4 regions of the Mycobacterium sp. NGS50 genome follow, and region 1 is predicted to be linked to each of the others. Evidence: riboswitches for the same ligand, from Rfam matches in the RefSeq annotation. Region 1 holds a riboswitch; each other region holds the start of a gene.
What was found. Region 1 has a riboswitch for cobalamin ahead of metE (5-methyltetrahydropteroyltriglutamate--homocysteine S-methyltransferase). Riboswitches for the same ligand answer to the same signal wherever they lie in the genome.
Positions count from the first base shown of each region.

Region 1 (5,354 bases):
CCAGCCCCTGCGCGATGAGGTGAATCGGTGCACTCCAGGCCATTTCGATGAAGCCGGGAGTGCTCAGCATCGGTTCGAAGTCCAGTGGGCGCCCGAATCCCATCCCGTCCATCATGACGTCGGCGACCGGGTAGTGGTCGTTGAGCGCGATCTCCGTCACCGTCACAGTTCGGATCGTCTTTGATTGGGTGGCCAGCACCAGTGCCAGCTGATCCGAGCCGAATCCCGGGAAGACACCGGAGACGTAGAACGAGGCGCCACCGGCCAACGCCGCGGATTCGAGCTGTTCTCGCCAGGTGGGATGAAAATAGCTCGGCGGGTACACCAGGCTGGTCGACGTCGTCGAGACGACGTTGATTCCGGCCTCGAGCAGCCGCAGATAGTCGGGCACCGCGCCGGCGTCGCGGTCGGGCCCGTTTGCGGCGTAGACGACGCAGTCCGGCCGCAGCCCGATCAGCGCCTCGGCATCCTGGGTCGCCGCGACCCCGATCGCGGTGCCTCCGGCCAGCTCGCCGGCGTCGCGCCCGACCTTGTCCGCGGAATGTACCCAGACGCCAATGAGTTCCAGGTCCGGGCGACGCCGGACAGCGTCGATGGCGATGGAGCCGACGCCTCCGGTCGCCCACACGACCACTCGGGTCTTCGGATTCATGCGTGACCCCCAGCTCGAGCCACAGCCGACGCCGCACGTTCCAGATACGGCCAGGCCAATGCGGGTGGCAGACCGGCACACAGCGGCAGCAGCGGCAGGCTGCGGCCGGTGCGCAGATGCCCGACGGCTTCGTCCACGGTGAAAATCCGGTAGGGGCCCGGCGCGGCACGCAATTCGTCCACGCTGGCGGCCCGCGAGATGCTGGCAACCGTGTCGTCGCCGTGCCGGTACTGTGCGGCGGTCACCGCGTCGTGGAGCAGATACGGGCCGAGCTCGCACCAGGCGCGGTCCACGTCGTCGGCGACGAACACCGTGGTCGGCGCGTCGTCGTCGGGAAACCGCGCCGGCCCCGGCTCCCTGCCGTGGGCCCTGCACTGGTCCTCGTAAATTTGTTTGAGACCACCGGAATTCGTCTGGGCGATGAATCCCAGTCCGTGACGAGCCGCTCTCCTGGCCGCCGGCGCGCTGCCGCCGGCGATCATGATGGACGGACCGCCGGGCGTCACGCACGGCGGCGTCAGATGGATGCGGCGGCCATCGTGGTGCACCGGCTCACCGCGCAACAGGTGCAGCAGCAGGGTCAACTTGTCGTCAGCCAAGCGGCCTCGCCGGTGCATGTCGATGCCGAAGTGTGCGTACTCCTCGGCACGGTGACCCAGGCCGAAGGCGTAGGCCACGCGCCCCTTGCTGATGATGTCCAGGACGCTCATCTCTTCGGCCAGCCGGACCGGATCCCAGAATGGCAGCACCACGGCGGCGAGCATGATCGCCAGTGCGTTCGTGCGGGCGGCGATCGCCGCGGCCAGCACCAGCGGCGACGGCAGGTGACCGTCCTCGGTCCCGTGATGCTCGGAAAGCACCGCGGCGATCGCGCCGCGCGTCTCTGCCCAGCCACACATCTCAATCGCTGCGGCGTACAGCTCCGCGGTCGGCGCTCCCGCCGCGGGAGCGCGCATGTCGAAGCGCAGGGTCAACATCTCGCGGTGGCTCCTTTGCGGATCACGCCAGACTATAAACTAATATTTGTTCCCATCGGAAGGGTCCGGCCGATCGCGTGCCCACGTCGTGGCGGGTAGCGTCGGGTACATGGCACGCATTGTCGTTATCGGCGGTCACGGCAAGGTCGCCCTGCAGCTGACCCGCATCCTGAGCGACCGCGGAGACCAGGTCACCTCGGTCTTCCGCAACCCCGACCACGCCGAGGAGGTCGCGGCAACCGGCGCCACTCCCCTGGTAGCCGACATCGAGCAACTGGACACCGCCGCGCTGGCCGACCTGCTGGCCGGCCACGATGCCGTGGTGTTCAGCGCGGGTGCCGGCGGCGGTAACCCGGCCCGCACCTATGCGGTGGACCGGGACGCGGCGATCCGCGTCGTCGATGCCGCCGGGCAGGCCGGTGTGCGCCGGTTCGTGATGGTGTCCTATTTCGGCGCTGGGCCCGATCACGGTGTGCCCGAGGCTAACTCCTTCTTCCCGTACGCCGAGGCCAAGGCCGCCGCCGATGCTCATCTGCGGGCCAGCGATCTGGACTGGACGGTGCTCGGGCCCAGCCGGCTCACCCTGGAGCCGGCCACCGGCGGCATCGCGTTGGGTCCGGAGGCCGGGAAAGGTGAGGTGTCACGGGAGAACGTCGCACGGGTCGTCGCCGCCGCCCTGGCTGACGGCACGACGATCCGGCGCACAATCGAATTCAACGACGGTGACGTGCCCATCGCCGAGGCGCTGGCCAGCCGACGGGACCTTTGACTCGAGGCGCGTGCGAAGGCCTCGCCGGAAAATCGGAGGGGTGATCGCGGCAGTGCGTTCACGGGGTAATCTCCAAAGCGCAGCTGGTCTGCTGACGGCGCCTGTGCGGCGTCAGCATCGAGCGAGGCGTATGCGTCGCGAGAGGGAACCCGGTGAGAATCCGGGACTGTCCCGCAGCGGTAAGCAGGAACGACCGCCGTCAACGGCACTGGTCGAAGGACTGGGAAGCGACGGCTAGTAGGAGCACCCAGCGGTGCGTGCCTGTGAGTCCGAAGACCTGCCAGCTGTGCCGGGCGCGCCGCGTCCGGCGGCTTACCGCCTCGTGGAATGGGCGTCCGGCCGTCACGGTTGCACCTGCTATCCCGTCAGCATGGGCCGTGACCGGATCGGTTTGCGTCCGCCGGCGGTGACCACCCCCGCGAGTGAAGGACGAACTTGTGAGCGCTCAACCGTTTACCGCCACCATCATCGGCTCACCGCGCATCGGACCGCGGCGCGAGCTCAAACGTGCAACCGAGGGCTACTGGGCCGGTCGCACCAGCCGCGCCGACCTGGAATCGACCGCCGCCACCCTGCGCCGCGACACCTGGGCGGCGCTGGCGCAGGCGGGTCTGGATTCGGTGCCGGTGAACACCTTCTCCTACTACGACCAGATGCTCGACACCGCGGTCCTGTTGGGTGCGCTGCCCGCCCGGGTGGCCGGTGTCGCCGACGACCTCGACCGCTACTTCGCCGCGGCCCGGGGCACCGACGAGATCGCCCCGCTGGAGATGACCAAATGGTTCGACACCAACTACCACTACATCGTGCCCGAGATCGGGCCTGACACGAAGTTCGCGCTGAATCCGACCAAGGTGCTGACGGAGCTCAAAGAGGCTCAGGATCAAGGTATTCCGGCCCGCCCGGTGATCATCGGCCCGATCACCTTCCTGCTGTTGAGCAAGGCCGTCGACGATGCGCCGGCACCGATCTTCCGCCTCGACGAACTGACCGACATCTACGCCGAGCTGTTGGGCAAGCTGGCCGAGGCCGGTGCGGACTGGGTGCAGCTGGACGAGCCGGTGCTGGTCACCGACATCGCCGCGGAGGCGCCCGCCCTGGCCGAGCGGGTCTACACCGTGCTGGGTTCGGCGGCCAACCGGCCGGCGATCTTCGTCGCCACCTACTTCGGTGAGCCGGGCGCGGGGCTGGCGGCCCTGGCCCGCACCCCGGTGGAGGCGATCGGCGTCGACCTGGTCTACGGCTCTGGGGCCTCGGTTGCCACGGTGCCCGAATTGGCCGGCAAGACCCTGGTCGCCGGGGTGGTCGACGGACGCAACATCTGGCGCACCGACCTGGAAGCCGCGCTGGGCAAGCTGTCCACCCTCGGCAGCGCGGGCGCGGTGGCTGTGTCTACGTCGTGTTCCACGCTGCACGTGCCCTACACCCTGGACGCCGAAACCGGCCTGGACGACAACCTGCGCAGCTGGTTGGCGTTCGGCGCCGAGAAGGTCACCGAAGTGGTGACGTTGGCGCGCGCCCTGCGCGACGGGCGTGACGCGGTCGCCGACGAGTTCGCCGCCTCGGCGGCCGCTGTGGCGTCGCGCCGAACCGATCCACGCCTGCACAACGGACAGGTGCGGGCGCGCATCGAGACGATCACCGCCGCCGGCGCCCACCGTGGATCGGCGACGGCGCGCCGCGAGGCACAGGACGAGCGGCTGGACCTGCCGCCGCTGCCAACCACCACGATCGGGTCCTTCCCGCAGACCGTCGAGATCCGCAAGGCCCGCGCCGCGCTGGTCGCCGGGGAGATCGACGACGCGGAGTACACCCGCCGGATGCAGGCCGAGATCGCCGCCGTGATCGAGCTGCAGGAGCAGCTTGGCCTGGATGTGCTGGTACACGGCGAGCCGGAACGCAACGACATGGTGCAGTACTTCGCCGAGCAGCTGGACGGCTTCTTCGCCACCGCCAACGGCTGGGTGCAGTCCTACGGCAGCCGCTGCGTGCGTCCGCCGGTGCTCTACGGGGACGTCGCCCGCCCGCATCCGATGACGGTGCAGTGGGCCACCTACGCGCAGTCGCTGACCGACAAGCCGGTCAAGGGCATGTTGACCGGTCCGGTAACCATCCTGGCCTGGTCGTTCGTCCGCGACGACCAGCCGCTGGCCGACACCGCCAACCAGGTGGCGCTGGCCATCCGCGACGAGACGGTGGATCTGCAGGACGCCGGCATCGCGGTGATCCAGGTCGACGAGCCGGCGCTGCGCGAACTGTTGCCGCTGCGCGACGCGGACAAGGCCGCCTACCTGAACTGGGCGGTCGGTGCGTTCCGGTTGGCGACCTCCGGGGTCGCTGACTCCACACAGATCCACACCCACCTGTGCTACTCGGAGTTCGGCGAGGTCATCGGGGCGATCGCCGACCTGGACGCCGACGTCACCTCGATCGAGGCGGCCCGCTCGCATATGGAGGTGCTCGACGACCTCAACGCGATCGGGTTCTCCAACAGCGTCGGGCCCGGGGTCTACGACATCCACTCACCACGGGTGCCCAGCAGCGAGGAGATGGCGGCGTCGCTGCGCGCAGCGCTGAACGCGGTCCCCGCGCAACGGCTGTGGGTCAATCCCGACTGCGGGCTCAAGACCCGTAGGACCGACGAGGTGACCGATTCGCTGCGCAACATGGTCGCCGCGGCCAAGGAAGCCCGCACCGGCGTCTAGTTCTCCACCGCGCCGCCACTCCGCGCGAGCAGCTATCCAGGGGGCTTGGCCCCGTGGTGGAGTCTGAAAATTTGGTGCGGCGTTCGGCTTGGTGAAGTGGTTGCAGCGGGCGTCGGCCGGGTTGACGCTTGAGGGGTGTTTCGGTTGACCCCGTTGCGTCTGTGTTGCCGGTGAGCACGGCGAGCAGCTTGGTGGCTGGAGGGCGCCCCTGTGTTGTGCGGGGGTGGTGGATTGTTGCCTGCGAGCACGCG
Region 1 is NZ_JCALCW010000012.1:131,590-136,943, forward strand. It holds gene AC5Y36_RS11130 (NAD(P)H-dependent amine dehydrogenase family protein) at 1-652, opposite strand, end outside; gene AC5Y36_RS11135 (LLM class flavin-dependent oxidoreductase) at 649-1,629, opposite strand; gene AC5Y36_RS11140 (SDR family oxidoreductase) at 1,739-2,398, shown strand; cobalamin riboswitch at 2,468-2,697, shown strand; gene metE (5-methyltetrahydropteroyltriglutamate--homocysteine S-methyltransferase) at 2,836-5,103, shown strand.

Region 2 (5,090 bases), on a different contig from region 1:
TAAAGCCTAGCGCATGTCGCCGATCACGTGCCACCAACCGGGGGCCGGGCACTCGACCCAGGCCGCGCCGAGTGGGATATCCCCGACGCTCGCCCGGCGTGTCACGTCGTGAGGATGCCACTCGGCGTGGTCAAGCCGATCAGTGTGGCCTCCGGTAGGACGTCAGGTAGTGCGGCAGCGCGATGGCCGGGTCCAGGTCGTCGGCCGGTTCGGGCGGGCCGGCCACCAGCGTCAATGGCACGACGCCCGCCCAGTGCGGCAGCCCCAGGTCTTCGGCGTCGTCGGCCGGGCCACCAGCGCGCACCTTGGCGGACACCTCGACGAGATCGACGGCGAGCACCGCGGTCGCCGCCAGCTCGCGGGGGTTGGCCGGCCGGGTATCGGCGGCCCGGCCCGCAACGACGTGATCGAGCAGTGCATCGAGCGCGCGACGCTTCTCGCGCTGGTCGTCGACGAGACGCGCGGCGCCGAGGACCACCACCGAGCGGTAGGACATCGAATGGTGCAGCGCCGAGCGGGCCAGCACCAGACCGTCGACCAGGGTGGCGGTGACACAGACCGGCAGGCCCGCGGGGCCGGCGGCCAGCACCGGACCACTGCCGGTGGAACCGTGCAGGTACAGCGTGTCGTCGATGCGGGCGTGGGTGGTCGGCAGCACCACCGGGTAATCCCCGCGGATGTAGGCCACATGACAGATGAGTGCCTCGTCGAGGATGCCGTGCACGGTTTCGCGGTCGTAGCGTGCCCGTTCCCGATACCGGGTGGGGGTGGTCGTCGAGGTCGGTGCATAGGTCTCGGTCATGGGATTGCCCTTAATTACGTACTAGTACATAATGATGTTCGTGCCAGTACAATACACGATCGGTGGTTCCGGTGCGGAGGCCATCGCGGCGAGCATCGAGGACGGCATCTCCCGAGGAGCATTGGTGCCCGGCGCCGCGCTGCCGCCGATCCGAGCGCTGGCCACCCACCTGCAGGTGAATCCCAACACCGTTGCCGCCGCCTACCGGCTGCTGCGTGATCGTGGTGCCGTTGAAAGCTCGGGCCGACGCGGCACCCGGGTGCGGGACCGGCCTGCGACCACGCCACGGTCATTGCTCGGGCTGGCGGTGCCGCCGGGGGTGCGCGACCTGTCCACCGGCAATCCGGACCCCGCGCTACTGCCGATCCTCGAGGCCCCGCCGCGACAGCCCGGGGCGCCGGTGCTCTACGGGCATCCGCCGATCGCACCGGAACTGGCGGCACACGCCCGCGCCGCGCTCGGCGGCGACGGCGTCGCCGCCGAGCATCTCGCGGTGACCTACGGGGCACTGGACGGAATCGAGCGGGTGCTCGCCGCCCACCTGCGCCCGGGAGACCGGGTGGCGGTGGAGGATCCGGGCTGGGCCAATCTGCTGGATCTGCTGGGTGCGCTGGGGCTTTCGCCGGAACCGGTCGGCGTCGACGATGACGGACCGCTGCCCGCGGATCTGGCCGGCGCGCTGCAGCGCGGTGTGCGCGCGGTGGTGGTGACCAGCCGTGCCCAAAACCCCACCGGCGCAGCTGTATCCGCGCCCCGGGCCGAGGTGCTGCGAAACCTGTTGGCGACCCGGTCAGATGAGGTGTTGCTCATCGAGGACGACCACTGCGCCGGCATCGCCGGTGTGGGGCTGCACCCGCTGGCCGGATCGACGCGGCACTGGGCATTCGTCCGGTCGGCGGCCAAGGCATACGGCCCGGACCTGCGGCTGGCCGTGCTGGCCGGGGACCGGCGCACCGTGGAGCGGGTGCACGGCCGCCAGCAGCTGGGGCCGGGATGGGTCAGCCACCTGCTGCAGGATCTGGCCGTCGATTTGTGGCGCGACGAGACAACTACCGGACTGGTCGGCCAGGCCGAAACGGCCTACGCGCACCGCCGTTCGCTGCTTTGCGGAGCGCTGGCCGACCGTGGTCTGGTTGCGCATGGCCGCTCCGGGCTCAACGTCTGGATTCCGGTGCCCGACGAGACGGCGGCGATGACCCGGCTACTCGCGGCGGGGTGGGCGGCGGCGCCGGGCAGCCGATACCGGATCGGCAGCGCCCCGGGGATCCGGGTGACGATCGCCGGGCTGCACGATGCCGATGTCGATCCGCTGGCCGATGCGCTCGCCGAAGCGGTGCACGGCGCCGGTCCGGTGAGCGTGTGACCGGCTGGATTCGGGTCATGCAATAATTCCGCAGGTAAGGCGATGACGTTGCAGGAAGCCGGTGTGAATCCGGCGCGGTCCCGCCACTGTCATCGGGGAGCGACCCTCAACCGCCACGGCTCTTTGCGGAGTTGGAAGGCGAGGCGAGCTGTGATCCGAGAGCCAGGATACTGGCGTCATCGCGTCCTGCGACCCGGGGCGGTGTACCCCGAGAGAGCTGACGAACACCCATGTTTCGCTTTTCTCGGGTGGCTGCCGGCGGTCTGCGATGACCGCGCCGATCTGGATGGCCGCCCCACCGGAAGTACATTCAACGTTATTGTCCGCCGGACCCGGGCCGGGGCCGCTGTTGGCATCGGCAGCCGCCTGGACTGCGCTGTCCGCCGAGTACGCCGCCGTCGCCGATGAGCTGACCGCGCTGTTGGGGGCGGTGCAGTCGGGCGTGTGGGAGGGACCGTCGGCCGAGGTGTACGCGGCAGCTCATGCCCCGTACCTCGGGTGGCTGCTGCGTGCTGGGGCCGATGCGACGGCGGCGGCCGCCCAACAACAGGCGGCGGCCGCCGCCTACAGCAGCGCGCTGGCGGCGATGCCGACAACGGCCGAATTGGTCGCCAACCATGCCACCCATGCCGTGCTGATCGGTACAAACTTCTTTGGGATCAACACGATCCCGATCGCACTCAACGAGGCCGACTACGCCCGGATGTGGGTGCAGGCCGCAACCGTGATGACGGCCTACGAGGCGACCGCCACCTCCGCCGTGGCGGCCGCGCCCCAGCTCGAGCCGGCGCCACCGGTGCTCAAGGCGCACTCGACGGCGGCCCAATCCGCAGACGCCACACCGCCGGAGCCACCGCAATGGTTCCTCGACTTCGCGAAGTGGCTGGAAGGACTCGTCCCTCAGCCGCCCTACCCCGACAGCGGCGAGTACCCGCTGTACGCGGAGCTGCTGGAGTTCTTCGACAAGATCGGGTTCGGCGACATCTCCGACCCGCTGGCGCAGTGGTTCGCCAGTCTCGGGGGTTCATCGTGGTTGCCGCCGGCCGGGGTGCCCGGATCGTGGCTGGGCTGGACCGGCAACCCGCTGAGCTATCTCAACCCGGCCTACCTGGCCTACATCCTCTCGGTGCCGCTGGACCCGGGGTCTTACATCGCGTTCACCAGCATCGTGATCATCGACGATCTGTTGGCGATCATGTACACCGCGTTGTTCAATCCCCAAGCCCTGGTCCTGGTCGCACCGCTGGCGTTCATTGAGATCGTCGGGTCGACGATCGGCAACACCGTGCAGGCGCTCAACTACCTGATCACCCAGACGGTGCTGTTGCCGGCGCTGTTGCCGCTGTTGGCCGGTTCGGCTGTGCTGGCGCCGGCGGGGGTGCTCGGCGGTCTCGGCATCGGAGCCTTGGCGCACCTGGCACCCGCCGTTCCCGCCGTGGGCTCATCCGTCCCGCCGTCGCTGGGGGCGACTCTGGCCCAGCCGGTTTCGGCACCGGCGCCGACACCCACATCGGCACCGGCCCCCGCGCCGCCGCCGGCGCCGGCACCGGCCCCCACCCCGCCGAGCGGTGCCCCGCCGCCGACTCCGGCAGGGCCGCCGTCGGTGAGCATGCCGGCCGCGATGTACATGGTCGGCGACTTGGGCCTGGGTGCCCGACGCGCGGCGGGCACCAGCGCCCGCAAGAGGCCGCTGCCGGATCCGGACAGTGCCGATATCGCTGTGGCCGAACCGGCTTCGGGGCAGGCGAGTCCGCAACGGCGCCGGCGCCGGGTGAAGACCGGCATGCTCGGACGCGGGTACGAGTACATGGATCTAGAGCCCGATCCCGCACCGGAGCCGGCGTTGGTGACGGCGTCGGATCGCGGTGCTGGACGGCACGGTTTCGCCGGCACGCATCAGATAGCCACCGTCCGGCCGGCGGGGCTCACCACGCTGGTCGAGGACAGGTTCGGCGGCGGCGCGGTGAGCCCGATGATGCCCAACACCTGGACGGCGGACGAGCCCTAACCGCCGCAGCGGATCCGATTCCCGCTGCGGTCCAACGGGTCCGATCCCAATCCCAGGTACTTGTCGCGCAGCTTGTCCCACAACTCGAGCTGGGTCCAGTCGGGTTCGTCGCGCATCTGCTGGTCGTTGGTGAGGAATGGATTCGGCAGCATGACCGTCATCATCTGCTCATCGCGCCCGTTGTAGAGACGCACGCCCCAGGACATCGGGTGGCCGTCCTTGCCGATCCGGCGATACAACTCGGCGCGGGTGCAGCGGCGAATGCGGCCCAGCTCGGTACCGCTGGCGCGGTGCTTGCCGATGCACAGGTGAAAGTGCCAACGGCCGAAATCGACGGTGGCGTAGCCGTCGAGCATCGAGATCCGCTTGGGTGCGTTGGGTGCGGCCACTTCCCAGGCGGCGCCCTGCATGATGATGCCGAACCAGATGTCGTCCCAGTATTCGTCGAAACACAGGTGCAGCAGTTCCAGCAGGCTGTTCTGGTCGGTGGGCAGCGGCCAGAGTTGTTCGCGGCCGCGGTCTTCGGTGTCGACGATCGGGGGATCGGCGATGACGCTCGCGGTGTCGGCTGCTGTGACAGTGTTCTCGGTCATGAGGTTCCCTTCCTGTTTCGGTCCTGGCGAACCTGGGGTTTGCGAGTGAGCACGCAGTCGCCGCACAACCCGCCGCCGGGCGTGCGGTAGAACAGGCAGCAGGTTGTGCGCCGGTAGCCGGTGCCGGATGCGGCGAAACGCACGGCGCCGGTGAGCCGTTCGTCTGCGCACAGGGTGCGCGCGAGTTCCCAGCCCGGCTCGGTTGCCAGGGTGCGGGCGGCTCCGAGAACCGCGGACGCGGCGTTGCCGCGCAGCAGCAGCTCCGAGATCGGGCCGAGCCGGCGCACCGCGTCGGCCAGCGGCGCCAGATGCCGGTCCAGGATC
Region 2 is NZ_JCALCW010000014.1:15,135-20,224, reverse strand. It holds gene AC5Y36_RS11900 (pyridoxamine 5'-phosphate oxidase family protein) at 140-802, opposite strand; gene AC5Y36_RS11895 (aminotransferase class I/II-fold pyridoxal phosphate-dependent enzyme) at 843-2,165, shown strand; cobalamin riboswitch at 2,194-2,358, shown strand; gene AC5Y36_RS11890 (PPE family protein) at 2,434-4,173, shown strand; gene AC5Y36_RS11885 (DUF7676 family protein) at 4,170-4,766, opposite strand; gene AC5Y36_RS11880 (ATP-binding cassette domain-containing protein) at 4,763-5,090, opposite strand, start outside.
Region 2: linked by a shared signal. The riboswitch ahead of AC5Y36_RS11890 (PPE family protein) and the one ahead of metE (5-methyltetrahydropteroyltriglutamate--homocysteine S-methyltransferase) in region 1 are both predicted to bind cobalamin.

Region 3 (5,354 bases), on a different contig from region 1:
GGGCCCGTGCCCCCAGCCCGGTTGCCACCGTCACCGACCGGCGCCGGGTGCGGTAGCCGATTGCCAGATCAACAAGTTCAACCGCCGGCGTCATGCGGGCAACCCCGATCCGCGACGGGTCCGCAGCAGCACGGTGATCACAACCGGGGCTCCGACCAGCGCCGTGACCGCGTTGACCGGAATCACCAGGTTGCTACCCGGCACCTGGCTGACGATGCCGCACCCGAGCGCGGCCGTCGCACCCAGCAACGTCACCGCCGGTACCACCACACGATGATCGGAGGTGCCGACGGCGATGCGGGCCACATGCGGTACCACCAGGCCGAGGAAGGCGATCGGCCCGCAGAACGCGGTCGTCACACCGGCCAGCAGCGACGCCGAGCCGACCGTGATGACCCGCGCCCGGCGCACGTTGATACCCATCGTCGCCGCGTAACTCTCGCCGAGCAGCAAGGCGTTGAGCGGCCGGATCGTCAGCGTCGCGGCGACCAGCCCGACCGTCACCAGCGGTAGCAGTAGCCGCAGATCGGCCCAGCCGGTTCCGGCGAAGCTGCCCAGCCCCCACAGCAGAAACTGCTGCACCCGCTGCGGGTCGGCGTAGACCATCGCCAGACTCACCAACGCGGTGCTGGCCGCGCCCAACATCACCCCGATCAGCAGCAGCGTCGCCGCCGAACGGGTCCAGCGGGACAGCGTCAGCACCAGGGTCAGCATCGCCGCGGCACCCAGCGCTGCCGCGATGACCCCACCGGCGCGGCTGGCCCCGGCCATACCGGCGGCGAATCCAGCGCCGGCCGCCCCACCGAGCAGCACCACCAGCGCCACGCCGAGGCTGGCGCCGGAACTGACGCCGAGAATGTAGGGGTCGGCCAGGGTGTTGCGGAACAGCGTCTGCAGTTGCAGGCCGGCAACCCCGAGCGCGGCCCCGGCGGCCAGCGCGGTGAGCACCCGGGGCAGCCGCATGTTCGCCACGATCACCTGCCAGCGGGGATCGGAGGGTTGCATGCCCAACAGCACCCGGACGGTGTCGGCCAGCGGCACGCGCACCGGACCGAGCACCAGCCCCAGCAGCGCCAGCGCCAGCACTGCGGCGGCGAGGCCGGCCAACACCAGCGTGGTGCGCGTCGGTGTTCTCATCGGGCCACTCGTTGGTAGAACTCGAATGCATGGCCGGGGGCCAGCTCGGGGTGCAGGATCGCAACCAGGTCGCCGAGCAGCAGATCCGGTCGCGCCGTCCCGCGTTCCCAGTAGGTGTTGTGACCTTGCGTCCCGACGGCCTTGGTCGCCGACCACACCTGTCCGCTGCGGACCGCGGCGAGCTCGCCGTACCGACTGTCCTGGGACACCGCGTCGCCCACCGTTTTCCAATCGTCGGTGACCAGCCACAGGGGTGCGCTTCCGGCGCGGGCGTACACCGACTCGAAGTTCAACTGCCGGTTCTCGGCGCCGGTGTCCGCCAGCCACGGGTAGACACCGCCGGCATCGGCGACCAGGCGGCCGGAGTAGCTGCCGCCGGTGGGCATCGACCAGCTGCCCGAATACATGGTGCCGACCAGCACGTCGACCGGCGTGGCCGACGCGGCCTGTGCGGCCAGGGCGCGGTAGCGGTCGCGGATGGCCTGATACGCGTGCCCGGCCTGCCGCTCGGTTCCGGTCAGCGCGGCGAACATCTTGACCCATTCGGCCCGGCCCAGCGGCGTGGGCTCCAGCCATTCGGCGTCGGCGACCACCGGGACGCCTGCTTCGCGCAGCTTGGGATAGCCGGGGTCGTCCATGCCCGGGGTGACCAAGACGTCGGGGCCGGCGTGCAGCACGGTCTCGACGTTGATCTGGCCGCCCGGTGCGTAGCCGACGATCTGGCCGGCGTCGATGCGTCGGCGGATCTGCGGATCAGCGACCGTGGCCGGGCTGGCCACTCCGGTCACCACGTCGGCGGCGCTGAGCTCGGTGATCATCGCGAGATGCGTCGTCGAACCCGAATACAGGCCGCGTACCGGGATCGTGATCTGTTGGGCGTGGGCGAGCTCGCCGGCCGGCGCCGGTGCAGGCGCACCGCAGCGCACCAACACATAGGACACCGGTTCGCCGCCGAGATAGGGGCGCTTGACGGTCAGGACCTGGTAGCTGTTGTGGTAGTCGATCGAGAAGTTGGTGGCCTCCGACAGTGTCGATTTGTCCGGGAAGTAGTCGGCGGCCGGATCGAAGTCGGTGATGCAGCCCGGCCGCGTATCCGTTGCGGGGGAGGCGTGTTCGGCAGAGCAGCCGGCCATCGAGATGGCCAGCGCTATGGCTAGCGTGCGGGCTACCCGCAGCGCACCGGGCATGGGCGTGCATCAGCTTCCTCGGGGTACACCGCCCCGGTACGCAGGACGCGATGACGTGAGTCTCCTGGCTCTCGGATCACTGTTCGCCTCGCCTTCCAGCCCCACACGTGGCGGGCCGTGGCTGTTGAGGGTCACTCCCCGATGACAGTGGCGGGACCGCTCCGGAATTGCACCGGCTTCCTCATGTCGTCATCGCCTTACCGGCGACATTCTCGCATGTTCGCTGCGTTAGGCTGGCCGCCGTCTCGTGGCAAACAGGAACCCGGTGGAAATCCGGGACGGTTCCGCCACTGTGAGGGGCGCGTGTTGGGGGCGTGTTCCAAGTCAGATACTGGCCGCGGGCATCCGACGACAAGGGGCGCGAACCCCTCGGGAGGACCCTCGTTATGCGACGCATCGCCCTGCTGTCCACCTCGGACACCGACCTGCTGTCCGCACGCGCCAGTGGCGCGACATTCCGGCTCGGCAACCCGGCCCGCCAACCGATCGAACCGGTGCTGGACGGCGCCGACGTCGTGGTGCTGCGGGTGCTCGGATCATCCGCCGAGATCGAAAGCGAACTCGCGGTGGTCCGCGAACGCGGGCTGCCGCTGGTGGTGCTCGGAGGCGAGCGCGCACCCAACGCCGAGCTGATGGAGTGTTCGACGGTCCCGATCGGTGTGGCCGCGCAGGCGCACGCCTACCTGGCCGAGGGCGGGCCGGCCAACCTCGCCCAGCTACATGCGTTCCTGTGCGACACAGTGCTGCTGACCGGGGAGGGTTTCCACGAGCCGGTGGTGATCCCGGAATGGGGATACGCCCAGCGGGAAAGGGGCGAGCCGGCCGAGGCTGCGGACGCGGTGCGGGTGGGGGTGCTGTACTACCGGGCCCACGAGGTCAGCGGCAACGCGGGCTTCGCCCACGCGCTGGCCGACGCCATCGATGCGGTCGGCGCAGCGGCCGGTATACCCATCTTCGCGGCGTCACTGCGCAACGCCCCCGACGAGCTGTTCGACGCGCTGGCCACGCTGGACGCCGTGGTGGTGTGCATGCTGGCCGCCGGCGGCGCGATGAACGCCACCGCCACGGTCGGCGCCGGGGACGACGACGGCGCCTGGGACGTCGAGCGGATCGCCGCGCTGAATATCCCGGTGTTCCAGGGGTTGTGCCTGGCGTCGTCGCGGACGGATTGGGAAAGCAACGACGACGGGGTGTCCCCGCTGGATTCGGCGACCCAGATCGCCATCCCCGAATTCGATGGCCGCATCATCACGGTGCCGTTCTCGTTCAAGGAGATCGACGACGACGGGCTGCCGCACTATGTCGCCGATCCGGAGCGCTGCGGTCGCGTCGCCGGCGTGGCGGTCAAGCACGCCCGGCTGCAGCGGGTGCCGAACGCACAGAAGAAGCTGGCGCTGGTGCTGTCGGCGTATCCCACCAAGCATTCCCGGGTTGGCAACGCGGTCGGCTTGGACACCCCGGCGTCGGCGGTGCGGCTGCTGCACCGGCTGGCCGCCGCCGGCTACGACGTCGGCGACGGATTCGGGGTGCTGGACATCGATGACGAAACGCTGGCCGGGGACCGGCTGATTCACACCCTGATCGAGGCGGGCGGGCAGGACGAGGACTGGCTGAGCGCCGTGCAGTTGTCCGACGCGCAGGTGCGCGTGAGCACAGCGCAGTACGCCGAGTGGACCGCCGAACTTCCGGCGGAACTGCGCGATGCGATGACCCAGGCGTGGGGTCCGGCGCCCGGCAGGCTTTTCGTCAACGACGACGGTGAGATCGTGTTGGCCGCAATGCGATCCGGCAACATCGTGCTGATGATCCAGCCGCCGCGTGGATTCGGCGAGAACCCGGTGGCGATCTACCACGACCCGGATCTGCCGCCGAGTCACCACTATCTGGCCGCGTACCGTTGGCTGGGCAGGGGTTTCGGTGCGCACGCGGTGATACACCTGGGCAAGCACGGCTCGATGGAATGGCTGCCCGGCAAAACCGCGGCGCTGTCTTCCGCCTGTGCGACCGACGCCATGATCGCCGACCTGCCGCTGATCTACCCGTTTTTGGTCAATGATCCCGGCGAGGGCGCCCAAGCCAAGCGGCGGGCGCACGCCACCATCGTCGATCACCTGATTCCGCCGATGGCGCGGGCGGAATCCTACGGTGACATCGCCCGGCTGGAACAGCTGCTCGACGAGTACGGCAACATCGCGACGATGGACCCGGCGAAGCTGCCGGCGATCCGCGGCGAGATCTGGAACCTGATGCGCGCCGCGGAGATGCACCGCGATCTGGGGCTCGACGAGCGGCCCGAAGATGAAGAGTTCGACGACTTCCTGCTGCACGTCGACGGCTGGCTCTGCGAGATCAAAGACGCCCAGATCCGCGACGGGCTGCATGTACTCGGCGGCGCGCCGGTCGGCCCCGAGCGGGTGAACCTGGTGCTGGCGATCCTGCGCGCGCCGCAGGTGTGGGGCGGGGTCGACCACGCGGTGCCCGGGCTGCGGGCCGCGCTGGGACTGAAAGACGACGCTCCTGCGGCGGCGGTGGACGAGATCGAGGGCCGGGCACGCGAACTGGTGGAAGCCATGGAGGCCGCGGACTGGGCGGTGGGCGCAGCCGACGCGCTGCATACCGATCCCGAAGTGTCGCGCGTACTGAGATTCGCTGCCACCGAAGTAGTTCCGCGGCTGGCCGGCACCGCCGCCGAACTGGATGCGGTGCTGCAGGCGCTGGCCGGCGGGTTCGTGCGACCGGGCCCCTCCGGGTCGCCGCTGCGCGGCCTGGTCAACGTGCTGCCGACCGGACGCAACTTCTACACCGTCGACCCGCGCGCCGTGCCGTCCCGGCTGGCGTGGCAGACCGGGCAGGCGATGGCCGACTCGCTGGTGCGGCGCTACCTCGACGACACCGGCACCTACCCGGAATCGGTGGGCCTGTCGGTGTGGGGAACTTCGGCGATGCGCACCTCCGGCGACGACATCGCCGAAGTGCTGGCCCTGCTCGGGGTGCGACCGGAATGGGACGAGGCGTCCCGACGGGTGTCGC
Region 3 is NZ_JCALCW010000014.1:8,472-13,825, reverse strand. It holds gene AC5Y36_RS11880 (ATP-binding cassette domain-containing protein) at 1-94, opposite strand, end outside; gene AC5Y36_RS11875 (FecCD family ABC transporter permease) at 91-1,137, opposite strand; gene AC5Y36_RS11870 (ABC transporter substrate-binding protein) at 1,134-2,324, opposite strand; cobalamin riboswitch at 2,362-2,551, opposite strand; cobalamin riboswitch at 2,548-2,678, shown strand; gene cobN (cobaltochelatase subunit CobN) at 2,711-5,354, shown strand, end outside.
Region 3: linked by a shared signal. The riboswitch ahead of cobN (cobaltochelatase subunit CobN) and the one ahead of metE (5-methyltetrahydropteroyltriglutamate--homocysteine S-methyltransferase) in region 1 are both predicted to bind cobalamin.

Region 4 (5,354 bases), on a different contig from region 1:
TGGGCCCGGGACCCGACGGCTGGCTCACCAGCGAGGCGACCGACGCGCTGGCCGAGGTCGACCATGTGGTGGGCTATCGCCCCTACGTCGCGCGGGTCCCACAACGTGAGGGGCTGCGGCGGCACTCGTCGGGCAACACCGTCGAGCTGGACCGGGCCCGCTTCGCGCTGGATCTGGCGGCACGCGGTGAGAAGGTGGCGGTGGTCTCCGGCGGGGACGCTGGGGTGTTCGGCATGGCGGCCGCGGTGTTCGAGGCCTTGGATGACGGTGAGCGGTATCGCGATGTTGCGGTGCGGGTGCTGCCCGGAGTCTCCGCCGTGCAGGCGGTGGCCGCGCGTGCCGGCGCTCCGATCGGGGCCGATTTCGCGGTGCTGAGCCTGTCCGACCGGCTCAAGCCGTGGGCGGTGATCGAAGCCCGCCTGCGGGCGATCGCCGACGCCGACCTGGTGCTGGCGATCTACAACCCGGCATCGCGTGCCCGGCCCGACCAGATCGCAATCGCACGCAAAGTGCTGCTGGAACACCGCTTTCCGCAGACCGTGGTGGTCATCGGCCGCGACATCGGCCGGGCCGACGAGTCGCTGACCGTGACCACCCTGGGCGAGTTGGACACCGACGCGATCGACATGAAATGCCTGCTGCTGGTGGGGGCGTCGTCGACGAGGGTGACGCCGTCGGGCCGGGTGTGGACGCCACGGTGGGTGCGATGAGGACGCCGGTCGAGTTCGTCGGCGCCGGTCCGGGCGCTGCGGACCTGCTGACGGTGCGTGCCGCCCGACTGCTGGCCGACGCCGAGGTGGTGCTGTACCCGGGCAGCTACCTGGATCCGGATGTGCTCGAAGTTTGTTCTGGTGCGGCCGAACTCGTCGACACCCAGGATCTGGACCTGGACGCCATCGTGGAACGGCTGGTGCGGGCCCATGAGTCCGGGAACCGGGTGGTGCGGCTGGTGTCCGGAGATCCGTCGCTCTACAGCGCGGTGTTCGAGCAGACCCGTCGGCTCGACGCGGCGGGGGTGGCGTGGCACGTCACTCCGGGTGTGGCGGCCTACGCCGCCGCCGCCGCGGTCCTGGGCCGTGAGCTGACCGTGCCGCTGGTGGCGCAGTCGGTGGTGCTCACCCGCACCCAGGCCCGCTCCACGGCAATGCCGGCCGGTGAATCACTGGCCGCGTTCGCGGCCACCGGCGCCACCCTGGTGCTGCACCTGGCCATCACCCGCACTCGGGAGTTGATGGCCCAGTTGGCCCCCGAGTACGGGCCGCAGTGCCCGGTGGCCGTCGTCTACCGGGCGTCGCAACCCGACGAGTTGGTGCTGCGCGGCACCCTCGCCGACATCGCCGGGCAGGTTGAGGCGGCGGGCCTGCGTCAAGCCGCCGTGATCCTGGTCGGAAGGGCACTCACCGAAGGCCACGATTCGTGCGCCGGGGAGAGTCACCTCTACGATCCGGGCCGGGACCGATCACGGCAGCGTTAGCGCCCACTGTGTGACGGTGCGCGCCGGTGTCCACCCGGTGAAAGTACCGAGCGGGGCAACGTGTTCGGCGTGGATGCGCGTCAGCTCGCCGCCGTGCTCGCGGAACCCGGCGGCCAGCAGCGCCTCGGTCTCCAGGGTGACCGCGTGTGCGACCAGTCGGCCGCCGGGCCGCAGCGCGGCCAGGCAGTCGGCCAGTACCCCGGGCCGGCTCAGACCGCCGCCGATGAAGACCGCATCCGGTGCCGGCAGACCCGCCAGCGCCGCCGGCGCGGAACCGTGGACCACGGTGAGTGCCGGTACGCCGAGGTTGCGTGCGTTGGCTGAAATACGTTGGGCCCTGGCCTCGTCTGCTTCGACGGCGACGGTGCGACAGGCCGAGTGGGCGCGCATCCACTCGATGCCGACCGACCCGGCACCGGCACCGACGTCCCACAGCAACTGCCCGGGCACCGGCACCAGCCGGGCCAGGGCGATTGCCCGCAGATCGCGTTTGGTCAGCTGCCCGTCGTGCTCGTACGCCTGATCGGGTAAGCCGGGCACCCATCCGCAGCCGTGCCGCATCGGGCCGACCAGGTCCAGCGCGACGATGTTCAGCCGCGGAACCGGGCCTGCGAAACCCGCCGCGGTGCTCTCCCGCACCGATTCGGACTGCCCGCCCAGGTCACCCAGTACCAGCATCCGGCTGTCGCCGAAGCCGCGATCGACCAGCAGCGCGGCCAACTGGGCCGGCGTGGTCTCGTCGGCGGACAGCACCAGCAGCCGCCGGCCCGGTGCCAGTTCACGCAACACCGTGTGCACGTCGCGGCCGACGACGCTGATCACCGCGGTGGACTCCGCCGACCAGCCCAGCCGGGCCCGGGCCAACGCCACCGAGGACACCGCCGGCAACACCGTCACCCGGCCCGCGCCCAACAGCCCGACCAGGGTGGTGCCGACGCCGCTGAGCATCGGGTCTCCCGACGCGAGCGCGACCACCTTCCGGCCGGCCAGCCCCTCCAGCAGCCCCGGCAGACCGGCGCTCAGCGGCGACGGCCACGGCTGACGGTGCTGGCCTGCCACAACGGGCAGCAACTCCAGCTGGCGTGGCGCGCCGAGCACCACGTCGGCGTCCCGCACCACCGCGCGCACCGGTTCGGTGAGGCCGATCCAGCCGTCGGCGCCGATACCCACAACGGTGAGGCGATCGGGTGCAGGCACGGTGCTAGGGTAGCGGCGCGAGGTGCCAGGGAAGTCGGTGCGACTCCGACGCAGGCCCGCTACGGTGTTCCGCGGCGCATCCGACGGATGCTTCTCGGTCAGTCCGATTACCGGCTTCGCGTTACTCACGAGCGGAGCCTCACGTATGCAACAGCTTTACCCGTTCCCCGCCGTCGTCGGCGCGGACCCGGACGCGCCGGGCGGCCTGGACGACATGGCGCTGGCGCTGGTGCTCAGCACGATCTCGCCCACCATCGGCGGGGTACTGATCCGCGGCGAGAAGGGCACCGCCAAGTCGACGCTGGTGCGGGGCCTGGCCCAGGTACTGCCGCCGATCCAGGTGGTGGCCGGCGACCGGTTCTCGTCGGATCCCGCCGATCCCGATCCGCTCTCCCCCGACGGACCGTTCGGCGCCGACGCCGCCGTCGAAACGCGGCCGGTGCGGCTGGTGGAACTGCCGGTCGGCGCCACCGAGGACCGGGTCGTCGGCTCGATCCAGCTGGAACAGGCGCTCAGCGCCGGTGTCGTCGCATTCGAACCCGGGCTGCTCGCCAGGGCACACCGGGGCATCCTCTACGTCGACGAGGTGAACCTGCTGGCCGACCACCTGGTGGATCTGCTGCTCGATGCGGCCGCGATGGGGCAGCTCACCGTCGAGCGCGACGCGGTGTCGGTCACCCACGCCGCCCGCTTCGTCATCGTCGGGACGATGAACCCGGAGGAGGGTGAGCTGCGTCCGCAGCTGCTGGACCGGTTCGGCCTGACGGTGGAAGTCACCGCGCCACGCGATCCGGGGTTGCGCGCCGACGCGGTGCGCCGGCGGCTGGCGTTCGACGCCGACCCGGTGGCGTTCCGTAGCCGCTACGCCGAGGCCGAGAACCGTTTGCGCGCCCGGATTCTCGATGCTCAGGCGCTGCTGGCGCGGGTGCGGCTGGCCGACGACCTACTGCTCAAGATCGGCGAGGTGTGCGCGGCGTTCGACGTCGACGGGTTGCGCGCCGATATCGTCACCGCCCGCACCGCGGTGGCACACGCGGCGTGGCAGGGCCGCGACGAGGTGGCCGTTGACGACATACGGGTAGCTGCCCGGTTGGCATTGCCGCATCGGCGTCGGCGCAATCCGTTCGACGCGCCCGGACTGGACGAGGCGCAGCTCGAGGAGCTGCTCCCGCCCGAAGAGCCGGATCCGGAACCCGAACCCGACGGGCCCGGACCTGAGGGCGGCAGCGCGCCGGATCGAGGCGAGCCATCTTCGCCCGGCCAAGGCGGAACGAGCACGATAAGCGCCGATTCCCCGTACCGAGCACGGCTTTTCACTGTCAACGGCGTCGGGGACGGCCAGGCCGGGCGGCGCAGCCGCGCCCGCACCAGCATCGGGCGCCGCACCGGTGCCGCCCCGCTGCACGCGGCGGGCACCGGCCTGCATCTGTTCGAGACGGTTCGCGCCGCCGCACCGCACCAGGTTGCCCGCGGCCGCGCCGGCGGCCGTCTCCTGCTGGCGGCAACCGATCTGCGGCGCGCGACCCGCGAGGGCCGGGAAGCCAACCTGGTGCTGTTCGTCGTCGACACCTCCGGCTCGATGGCCGCCGCCGAGCGGATGCGTCACGTCAAGACCGCGATCGCCTCGCTGCTGCTCGATGCCTACCGGCGCCGCGACCGGGTCGCCGTGGTCACGTTCCGCGACACCGGCGCCCAGGTGCTGCTGCCGCCGACCGGGTCGGTGGAGATCGCGGCGGTGCGGCTCGATCAGGTGCCGGCCGGTGGCCGTACTCCGCTGGCCGAGGGTCTGGCCGAGGCCGGCGAAGTGATCCGGCGCGAGAAGCTCCGCGATCCGGCGCGTCGCCCGCTGCTGGTGGTACTCACCGACGGCCGGGCCACGGCCGGCGCCGATCCCGTCGAACGGTCCCGACAAGCCGCGGATCACCTGGCCGCACAACGTGTTTCCGCGGTCGTCGTCGACTGCGAGAACGGCAGGATGCGATTGGGACTGGCCCGCGCGCTCGCCGATCATCTACGGGCCGAATACATTCCGCTGCCTCAGGTGAGCGCCGAGGCACTGACCGACATCGTGAGAGGAGCCGCCTGATGCCGCAGGGGCAGCCGCTGACGGTGCCCGACGATCGGTTGACCACCCGGCAGCGTCGCAACCGGCCGCTGCTGGTGGTGCACACCGGGGACGGCAAGGGGAAATCCACCGCGGCCTTCGGATTGGCATTGCGTGGCTGGAATCAGGGATTCCGCATCGGCGTCTTCCAGTTCGTCAAGTCCGCCAAGTGGCGCGTCGGTGAGCAGACCGTGCTGGAGCGGCTCGGCACCTTGCACGACGAAACCGGTGAGGGTGGGACGGTCGAGTGGCACAAGATGGGTTCTGGCTGGTCGTGGAGCCGCAAGACCGGCAGCACCGAGGATCATGCGGGCGATGCCTTGGCGGGCTGGAACGAGATCAAACGCCGCCTTGCCGCCCAGGCTCACGACCTGTATGTGCTCGACGAGTTCACCTACCCGATCGACTGGGGCTGGGTGGACATCGACGACGTGGTGCAGACCCTGGTGAACCGGCCGGGTCACCAGCATGTCGTGGTCACCGGCCGGCGCGCTCACCCGCGACTGGTCGAGATCGCCGACCTGGTCACCGAGATGGCGAAGGTCAAACACCCGATGGACGCCGGCCAGAAGGGCCAGC
Region 4 is NZ_JCALCW010000023.1:76,311-81,664, forward strand. It holds gene AC5Y36_RS17030 (precorrin-2 C(20)-methyltransferase) at 1-710, shown strand, start outside; gene cobM (precorrin-4 C(11)-methyltransferase) at 707-1,474, shown strand; gene cbiE (precorrin-6y C5,15-methyltransferase (decarboxylating) subunit CbiE) at 1,460-2,671, opposite strand; cobalamin riboswitch at 2,675-2,804, shown strand; gene AC5Y36_RS17045 (magnesium chelatase subunit D family protein) at 2,817-4,757, shown strand; partial or broken gene cobO (cob(I)yrinic acid a,c-diamide adenosyltransferase) at 4,757-5,354, shown strand, end outside.
Region 4: linked by a shared signal. The riboswitch ahead of AC5Y36_RS17045 (magnesium chelatase subunit D family protein) and the one ahead of metE (5-methyltetrahydropteroyltriglutamate--homocysteine S-methyltransferase) in region 1 are both predicted to bind cobalamin.